3 regions of the Pseudomonas sp. URMO17WK12:I7 genome follow, and region 3 is predicted to be linked to each of the others. Evidence: predicted binding sites of a transcription regulator. Region 3 holds the regulator's gene; each other region holds the start of a gene.
The links. Region 3 encodes FliA, which starts transcription of late flagellar genes. Its sites were predicted from a motif close to CTAAAGTTTNNNNNNNNNNNGCCGNTAA; they were not measured.

Region 1 (3,274 bases), on a different contig from region 3:
GTCTCGACCTGGTCCTTGTCCAGTTGAATGCTGGTGTCAGGCGTAGGCTCGGACTTTACTTCCGGGTTGATGGTCTTGTCCGGCGCCATCTCTGGCGAGCCGCCCAGGTCGATAACATAAGGCGTGCCACTCTCGGAAAAACCGATCGGGTCCTTGAAGTAGCCGGCAATGGCGATCTTCTGCTCGGGCGTGGCGGTAGACAACAGCCACAACACCAGGAAGAACGCCATCATCGCCGTGGCGAAGTCGGCGAAGGCGATCTTCCAGGCGCCGCCATGGTGCCCGCCACCGAAGCGCTTGACGCGCTTGATGATTATCGGCTGATTGTTCTCCATGACTCAGCGACCGCGAACTGCTTGTTCCAGCTCGGCGAAGCTCGGGCGATGCTTCGGATACAGCACCTTGCGCCCGAATTCCACGGCCAGCGACGGCGGCATGCCGGAGGCCGAGGCTACCAGCGAGGCCTTGATCGACTCATAGAGGTTGAGCTCTTCCTTGGCATCGTGCTCAAGGCACTTGGCCAGTGGGCCGAAGAAGCCATAGGCAGCGAGAATACCGAAGAAGGTACCGACCAGCGCCGCACCTACGTGCATGCCGATGGCCGCCTGGTCGCCTTCGCCCAGCGATGCCATGGTCACCACGATACCCAGTACTGCCGCCACGATACCGAAACCCGGCATGCCGTCGGCGATACCGGTGACCGCGTGCGACGGGTGCTCGAGCTCTTCCTTCATGCTCAGCAGTTCCATGTCGAACAAGCCTTCCAGCTCGTGCGGGGCCATGTTGCCGGTGGACATGATGCGCAAGTAGTCGCAAATGAATGCGGTCATGCGCTCGTCCCCCAGTACTGCCGGGTACTTGGCGAAGATCGGACTGGCTGCGGCGTCTTCGATATCGCTCTCGATCGCCATCATGCCTTCGCGACGGCTCTTGTTGAGGATTTCATACACCAGGCCCAGCACTTCCAGATAGAAAGCATGGGAGAAGCGCGAGCCGAACATCTTCATCGACTTCTTGATTACATGCATGGTCATGTAACCAGGGTTGGCCTGCATGAAGGCGCCAAAGGCTGCACCGCCGATGATCAGCACTTCGAACGGCTGGATCAGCGCCGCGATCTTGCCGTGGGAGAGTACATATCCGCCGAGCACGCTCGCGAATACGACGATGATGCCGATAATTTTAGCCATAGGTTCAAAGCACTTGCTGTCGTGGTCAGGGTGAGGGACGGGAGCTTTAAAACTCTTCTTCTACTTATCGGCAGAACTGCGCCAGACTATAGCCACTAACAGCGAAAAGCCAGTTCGGACTGATGTCAAAATGCCAATGGAATCCAAGGTGCCCACTCAGAATCCGCGTACGGTAGAAGCCTGGGTCAAGCTGCTCGACGGTGTCCGTGTACCGGTACCGAAGCAGAGTTACGACCGGGTCATGAGCGCCATCAACGACAATCGCCGCTCGTTGCGCGACATCGCCGAACTGATGCAAGACAGCCCCGCCCTGGTGCTGTCGGTGATGCGCGAGGCCAATCACTCCGCCAACGCCAGCCAGGCCGAACCCGCCGAAAGCCTGGAGGTCGCCCTCAACCGCCTGGGCCTGGCACGCAGCAAGGAACTGCTGATGCGCCTGCCGGCCCTGCCGGAAGACGACATTCCGCCGGTGCTGCGCCAATTTCTGTTGATCAGCCAGCACGCCGCGCAACAGGCCAGCGGCCTGTTCGCCAGCCGTCTGGCGCGCCTGTGGCAGGAGATCCACTGGGGCAGCCTGTTGTTCCTCTCCCCTCTGTGGCCGCTGGCCCTGGCCCACCCCAAGCTGTTGGACGCCTGGGAGCTGCGGGTTATCCACAAAGGCGAGATTGCAGCCGACGTAGAGCAGGAATTGTTCGGTGTGCGTATCTTCGCCCTGTGCCAGGCCATGGCCGAACACTGGCGCTTGCCCAAATGGGTGACCCAAGGCTATCGCCTGCTGCTCGAAGAGCGCGACCAACTGGCCATGGTGCTGAGCATCGCCCGCGAAGAAGACCTGCTCAGCCAGCAACATCGCCTGGACGAGGCACCCGGCTTGCGCCGCTGGTTCAACGAGCCGGCCAACACCGTACTACTGGCCAACAACCTGGCCCTGGCAGCCCAGGTCGGTTGGGACAACCCGCATTTGTTACGCTGGCAGCAGCTGACCGCACTGTATCTGCAAACTTCACTGGAAGACGTACAACAGCAGGTGCACCAACAGGCTGCCGCCAGCGCCCGGCGTCACGCCAGGCATGCGCTGTTCCACCCGGCCGAAGCGCTGATCTGGCCTTGGCACCAGCGCCGCCCGCACCCGGACATGCTGACGCCACCGCCCCCCTCCAGCGAGGACCTCGGCCGCTGGCGCAAGCTGTGCCAGGAGTTGCTGGTCCAGCCAAGCCCGTTCACCAACGCGGTACACCTGGCGACCCAGGCGCGCGACGCCATGCTCGCGTGCGGTATGCAGCGCATAATGCTGCTGACACTGGACCGTGCCAGCGACTATCTGCGCGTGCAGCAAACCGCCGGCCTGCCCAAGGAGGCCGCAGCCATGGCTTTGCCAGTCGCACAGAACAAACTGCTGCAAAAGCTCGTGAGCAAGGCCGGGCAGCTGCGCCTGACGCCTGACAATCACGCCCAGTTCTCGGCATTGCTACCCGCGCCGCTGCGGGCCTTGTTCCGCAGCGAACACGTGCTGCTGCGTTCGTTGGCAGTCAGTGACCAGGTGCTGATGCTGGCCGTGGCCGACCAGGGCGGCAAGCCGCTGGCGGATGTCAGCGTGCAGGCCTTCGGCAAGACTTCGCAATGTATCGAGCGTGCGCTGGCGGTGTTTGCCAACCGCGGCGCCTGAGCCATGCGCTACAATCGCCCCTCTTTCCACACTGGAGAACGTGGATGACCGACTTTTCCGGCCTGCCTTTGGTGATCGAAGCCGCAGACCTGCTGCCGCGCCTGGATTCACCCCAGCTGATCCTGGTCGACCTGAGCAGCGCCAACCGCTATGTCAGCGGGCATATCCCCGGCGCCCGCTTCGTCGAGGGCAAGCGCACCCAGCTTGGCCTGCCTCCGGCACCCGGCCTGCTGCCGCCCCTGGCCGACCTGGAAAAACTGTTCAGCGAGCTCGGCCACCGCGACGACGCAGTCTATGTGGTGTACGACGATGAAGGCGGCGGCTGGGCCGGCCGCTTCATCTGGCTGCTCGATGTCATCGGCCATAGCCGCTACCACTACCTCAACGGCGGCATCCAGGCCTGGTCGCCGGACAAGCT
Region 2 (3,274 bases), on a different contig from region 3:
TGGCTTGCTGCTGGATCGCCTGCTCGGGCAGGCTCAGGCCGATGATTTCAGCGGCGTTGTACATCTCGATCACCGCGTGCTCATCGTCCATGTCGATCATGCGCACATTTTCAAGGGTCTGGTCGAACGCGCTGGCGCCGTAACGCACGCTGTAGCTGCCGAACGCGGCAACGGTTTCCCGGAGCATGCGCGAGCGGGTCGCGGCGATGATTTCGCAGGGCCGGGTATAGCCGTCCCAGTGGGCGAATACCTGGGTCAGGTAACCGCCGCCGATGGCGCCGAAACCATGGATGCCCACACGAAACTGGTTGAGAGAGGCCGGGAAGGGCTCGGTGAGTTCCGGCATGCCCAGGTCGGGCACGCACTCGCTCAGGTCGGCGAGGAATTCGGGCATGCTGCGGTAGGCCTTGAGCGCGCCTGCCTTCACCTCAGGTGCAGGCGGCTTGATGTCTTCGATCAGAATGGCCTGGCCTTCGGCGCGGATGGCCGACAGCAGGCCGTTTTCCGAGTCTTCGATCATGAAGCACTGGGCAGGGTCGCAATTGAGTGCGCGGGCCGCCCGCAGGAATATTTCCGGGTGCGGCTTGCCTTGGCTGACTTCATCGCCACAGACGGTGATGTCGAAGTACTTGAGCACGTTGGCGTTGATCAGGTACTCCTCGGCAATCGCCCGGCGGCTGGAGGTGGCCACCGCCATGGTCAGGCCGGACTTGCGCAGCCGCTCCAGTACTTCCAGCAAGCCAGCCTTCAGCGGCACGCCGTGGCTGCGCACGTATTCCAGCTCCAGCTCATCGGCTCGCTGGCGAATCTGTGCATAGGGGAAGTCTTCGCCATTGTGGGCCTTGGCGAGGGCTTCGGCTTTCTTCGCACTCAAGCCCAGCGAGCCGATCAGCGTCTGCTCGCTCAAGGCCTTGCCGAAGATTTCCAGTGAGGCCTGTTTCAACGTCTTGAAACGCAAGCGCTCGGTGTCGAACATCGTGCCATCCATATCGAAGATGGCGCTGAGAATTTTTTTACCCTGAAACAAGATCATTGGTGGTTGCCCCTGATTATTTGCGTGAAATCCTTCGCCTCCAGCAACTGAATGGCGAGTCAATGCGCGTCGACTGCAGTGTGGGCAGTCAGGTAGGGGGCATGCGATCTACAGGGGGGCGCTCGGGATTGACCCAGAGGTAGGGCGGTACGGCGCGGGGCGTGCAGAGGAGGGTGACGAGCTTCGAGGCAATGCGGGGGCTGCGTTTGACTTTGGATTCACGCCCACTGGCTGCAGCCTTGCTGGCAGACAATGGGCGCACATAGCGATGGATACGTGTGATTCCAAGCATGAGGTGCTGTTCTTCCTTTTCTGGTGATTGACGTTCCTTTTTTACCCTTGCATGTATGCGCAAGCAGATGCAAGGCGCAAGCAACATCCGTTCGGTTACCGAACAGAAGCCGCATTCGCGCACTCAAGCCTTTAGCGGCAACTCCGATAGCTGCTCACCCGCCGTCGAAACCTCGACCAGACGTGGCGCCAACAAGCACAAGAGGAGTACTGCCCGCATGTTTGCCGACCTGAAGATCCGTACCGGAATGTTCTGGGTGCTGTTGCTGTTCAGCCTGACCTTGCTGTTCTCCACCGTCAGTGCCTGGCGGGCGGCGCTGGGCAGCGACGAGCAGATCACCGAGCTGGACCAGACCGCACACCAGTCGGATCGGTTGAACAATGCCCTGCTGATGGCCATCCGCTCCAGTGCCAACGTGTCTTCGGGCTTTATCGAGCAACTGGGTGGCCACGACGACAGCGCGAACAAGCGCATGGCGCTCTCGGTCGAGCTGAACGACAAGAGCCAGCAGCTGATCGATGAATTCGTCAACCAGGTGCAGGAGCCTGCGTTGCACGCGGTGGCCCAGGAGCTGCAAGCCACGTTCGGTGAGTATGCCAAGGCAGTGGCCGGCCAACGCGCAGCCACGCAGCAACGTTCGCTGGAGCAATACTTCAAGGTCAACACCGATGCCGGTAACGCCATGGGCCGGCTGCAGGCGCTGCGCCAGCAACTGGTCGCCGCCTTGAGCGAGCGCGGCCAGCAGATCATGCTGGAATCCGACCGCCGCCTTGGGCGTGCGCAACTGCTGAGCCTGGGGCTGCTGGCGGCGACATTGCTGCTCGCCGGGCTGTGCTGGGCGTTCATCGCGCAGCGCGTGCTGCAGCCACTGCGCGAGGCTGCCCGGCACTTTCAGCGGATTGCCGGCGGCGACTTGAGCGTGCCAGTCGAAGGGCATCGGCGCAACGAGATCGGCCAGTTGTTCCATGAACTGCAGCGCATGCAGCAGAGCCAGCGCGAGACCCTGAGCGGGATCAGCAGCTGCACCCGGCAACTGGCCGATGCAGCGACTGCCTTGAACACGGTCACCGAACAAAGCGCCAACCACCTGCGCCAGCAGGGCCAGGAGCTGGAGCAGGCCGCCACCGCCGTCACCGAAATGACCACGGCGGTGGAGGAGGTCGCGCGCAATGCCGTCACCACCTCCCAGGCTACCCACGCGTCCAACCAGCTGGCGGAAAAAAGCCGTCAGCAAGTCAGCGAAAATATCGACGGCACCCAGGCCATGACCCAAGAGATCCAGACCAGCAGCACCCACCTGGCGCAGCTGGTGGGCCAGGTCCGGGATATCGGCAAGGTGCTTGAAGTGATCCGTTCGGTGTCCGAGCAGACCAATTTGCTGGCGCTCAACGCAGCCATCGAGGCGGCCCGCGCCGGGGATGCCGGGCGCGGCTTTGCCGTGGTGGCCGATGAAGTGCGTACGCTTGCCTACCGCACCCAGGCTTCGACCCAGGAAATCGAGCAAATGATCGGCCGTGTGCAACAGGGCACCGAAGCGGCTGTCGCCTCGATGCAAGCCAGCACCAGCAGGGCCCAGTCGACACTCGACGTCACCCTGGCCTCAGGCCAGGTACTGGAAGGCATCTACAGCGCCATCGGCGAGATCAACGAACGCAACCTGGTGATTGCCAGCGCAGCGGAAGAACAGGCGCAGGTGGCGCGCGAGGTGGACCGCAACCTGCTGAACATCCGCGAGCTGTCGAGCTATTCGGCGGCGGGAGCGCAGCAGACCAGCGAGGCCAGCCAGGCGTTGTCCGGGCTGGTCGGGGAGATGACGGCGCTGGTGGGGCGGTTCAAGGTCTGAGGCTCAGCTTTGCTTGCCCAATACGTAACGGTCGAATTGCTCGATGTACTCGTCGACGTTGTCTTCCAGCATCATCCGGTACTGCTCGCTGAAGTACTTCAGGATT
Region 3 (3,274 bases):
GTACGGCCCGCAGAACCTGGCGCTGGTGAGCATGGACAGCTTCCGCATCGGTGCCCAGGAGCAGCTCAAGACCCTGGGGCGCATCCTCAATGTGCCGGTGACCTATGTCGACCCGGGCCAGTCGCTGGCCGCTGCGCTGGAGCCACTGCTGCGCAAGCGCGTGGTGCTGATCGATACCGCCGGCCTGCAGGCCAGTGACCCGGCCCTGCGCATGCAACTGGAAACCCTGGCCGGGCGTGGCATTGCCGCGAAGAACTACCTGGTGCTGGCCACCACCAGCCAGAAGCAGGTGCTGACCGCCGCTTACCACAGCTACAAGCGCTGCGGCCTGGCCGGCTGCATCCTGACCAAACTCGATGAAACGGCGAGCCTCGGCGATGTGCTGAGCCTGGCCATCAGTCATGAATTGCCCGTGGCCTACCTCACCGATGGCCCCCGCATTCCTGACGACCTGCACCTGCCGCGCCCGCACCAGCTGGTGACCCGCGCAGTCAACGTGCAGTTGCAGGACGAGCCCAGCGAAGAGGCGATGGCCGACATGTTCGCTGATCTCTACCACAACCCGCGGCGCGCGGGTTGAGGATGAAGCGTATGCAAAGTACCTACATTCCGGGGCTGGCAGTGTCGCCCCGCGTGTGGCTTGGGTCCAGGCAAGACAAGGTAAACAACGAACATGGGTAGCATGCATCCCGTACAGGTGATCGCCGTCACCGGTGGCAAAGGTGGCGTCGGCAAGACTAACGTTTCAGTGAACCTGTCCCTGGCGCTGGCCGAACTCGGCCGCCGGGTGATGCTGCTGGACGCCGACCTTGGCCTGGCCAATGTCGACGTATTGCTGGGCCTCACCCCGAAACGCACCCTGGCCGATGTGATCGAAGGCCGCTGCGAGCTGCGCGATGTGCTGTTGCAGGGGCCTGGCGGTGTGCGCATCGTGCCGGCCGCCTCCGGTACCCAGAGCATGGTGCACCTGGCGCCGGCGCAGCATGCCGGGCTGATCCAGGCCTTCAGCGAGATTGGCGACAACCTCGACGTGCTGGTGATCGACACCGCTGCGGGCATTGGTGACTCGGTAGTCAGCTTCGTTCGCGCGGCCCAGGAAGTGCTGCTGGTGGTGTGCGACGAGCCGACCTCGATCACCGACGCCTACGCGCTGATCAAGCTGCTCAACCGCGACTACGGCATGAACCGTTTCCGCGTGCTGGCCAACATGGCGCAGAGCCCGCAGGAAGGGCGCAACCTGTTCGCCAAGCTGACCAAGGTCACCGACCGCTTCCTCGACGTCGCCCTGCAATACGTCGGCGCCGTGCCGTACGACGAGTGCGTGCGCAAGGCAGTGCAGAAGCAGCGCGCGGTGTACGAGGCTTTCCCTCGCTCCAAGTGCGCCCTGGCCTTCAAGGCCATTGCGCAGAAGGTCGACAGCTGGCCGCTGCCCGCCAACCCGCGCGGGCATCTTGAGTTCTTCGTCGAACGCCTGGTGCAACCCACCAGCGCAGGGCCCGTGCTATGAACGCGAGCGGCTTCAAGATGTACAGCAAGGCGTCCAAAGACGCCCAGTTCGAGCTGGTGGAACGCTATGCGCCGTTGGTCAAGCGCATTGCCTACCACTTGCTGGCACGCCTGCCAGCCAACGTCCAGGTTGAAGACCTGATCCAGGCGGGCATGATCGGCCTGCTGGAAGTGGCCAACAAGTACGACGCCAGCAAGGGCGCCAGCTTCGAAACCTACGCCGGCATCCGCATCCGCGGGGCAATGCTCGACGAGGTCCGCAAGGGCGATTGGGCGCCGCGTTCGGTGCACCGCAATACGCGCATGGTCAGTGACGCGATGCGCGCCGTTGAAGCAAGAACTGGCCGCGACGCTAAAGATCATGAAGTTGCTGCCGAACTCCAGTTGAGTCTCGATGATTACTACGGGATTTTGAACGATACCTTGGGGAGCCGCCTGTTCAGCTTCGACGACCTGTTGCAGGACGGCGAGCACGAAGGGCTGCACGAGGACGGCGCCAGTGGCCAGATCGAGCCGTCGCGCGATCTGGAGGACGAGCGCTTCCAGGCTGCCCTGACCGATGCGATCGCCAACCTGCCAGAGCGTGAGCGGCTGGTGTTGGCGCTGTACTACGACGAAGAGCTGAACCTCAAGGAAATCGGTGAGGTGCTGGGGGTCAGCGAATCGCGTGTCAGCCAGTTGCACAGCCAGTGTGCCGCGCGCCTGCGCAGCCGCCTGGGGGAATGGCGGGCGCGTTGAGCCCGGGGTCGTTGCGGTCGTTATCCACGTTCGTTTTCCATGTTGTACCGAATTGAATGAATGCGCGCGCTCGGGGCCGAGCGCGTTTGAGACTGCTTGGAGGTCTACTTGAACAAAGACATGAAAATCCTCATCGTTGACGACTTTTCGACGATGCGGCGGATCATCAAGAACCTGTTGCGTGACCTGGGCTTCACCAACACCGATGAAGCCGATGACGGCACCACTGCGCTGCCGATGCTCGAAAGTGGCCATTACGACTTCCTGGTGACCGACTGGAACATGCCCGGCATGTCCGGTATCGACCTGCTGCGCAAGGTCCGTGCCCACGATCGCCTGAAAGGCATGCCGGTGCTGATGGTGACCGCCGAAGCCAAGCGCGACCAGATCATCGAAGCGGCCCAGGCCGGGGTCAATGGTTACGTGGTCAAGCCGTTCACCGCCCAGGTGCTCAAAGAAAAGATCGAGAAGATCTTCGAACGCGTCAACGGCTGAGTCACGTCAGGGGGCGCCATGGAATCAACACAAACGTCTTTGGGGGAGTTCGAAACGACCCTGAAGAAACATGCCCAGGAGCTGGTCGAGAGCCTGGAGCGGGGGCGTTTCGGCGAGGCGGTGCAGCTGATCCATCAGCTCAACCAGACCCGCGACCGTGGCCTGTACCAGGAAGTCGGCAAGCTCACCCGTGAGCTGCACAGCGCGATCGTCAGTTTCCAGATCGACCCGCGCATGCCGCAGGCCGAGGAAGTTTCGCAGATCACCGACGCTACCGAGCGCCTCTCGTACGTGGTCAAGCTCACCGAGGGTGCCGCCAACCGCACCATGGACCTGGTGGAGGAGAGCACCCCGGTGCTCAACGACCTGGCGAGCGAGGCACAAGGCCTGAGCGTCGACTGGCAGCGTTTCATGCGCCGCGAAGTCGCCGCACCGGAGTTCCGCGAGCTGGTCAAGCGTGTCGACAGTTTCCTGACGCACAGCGCCGAGGGCAACCGCAAGGTCGCCGGCCACCTCAACGACATTCTGCTGGCTC

Region 1: motA (flagellar motor stator protein MotA) is a predicted target of FliA. The motif match lies at 1,255-1,282, and genes of this name have one in related genera.
Region 2: H040_RS23550 (methyl-accepting chemotaxis protein) is a predicted target of FliA. The motif match lies at 1,448-1,475, and genes of this name have one in related genera.

The regions. Positions count from the first base shown of each region.
Region 1 is NZ_QLTL01000008.1:131,267-134,540, reverse strand. It holds gene motB (flagellar motor protein MotB) at 1-335, opposite strand, end outside; gene motA (flagellar motor stator protein MotA) at 339-1,190, opposite strand; gene H040_RS12830 (HDOD domain-containing protein) at 1,321-2,856, shown strand; gene H040_RS12825 (rhodanese-like domain-containing protein) at 2,901-3,274, shown strand, end outside.
Region 2 is NZ_QLTL01000020.1:51,824-55,097, forward strand. It holds gene mtlD (bifunctional mannitol-1-phosphate dehydrogenase/phosphatase) at 1-1,033, opposite strand, end outside; gene H040_RS23550 (methyl-accepting chemotaxis protein) at 1,543-3,168, shown strand; gene H040_RS23555 (DUF3144 domain-containing protein) at 3,172-3,274, opposite strand, start outside.
Region 3 is NZ_QLTL01000003.1:183,165-186,438, forward strand. It holds gene flhF (flagellar biosynthesis protein FlhF) at 1-580, shown strand, start outside; gene fleN (flagellar synthesis regulator FleN) at 674-1,507, shown strand; gene fliA (RNA polymerase sigma factor FliA) at 1,504-2,244, shown strand; gene H040_RS05010 (chemotaxis response regulator CheY) at 2,365-2,739, shown strand; gene H040_RS05015 (protein phosphatase CheZ) at 2,758-3,274, shown strand, end outside.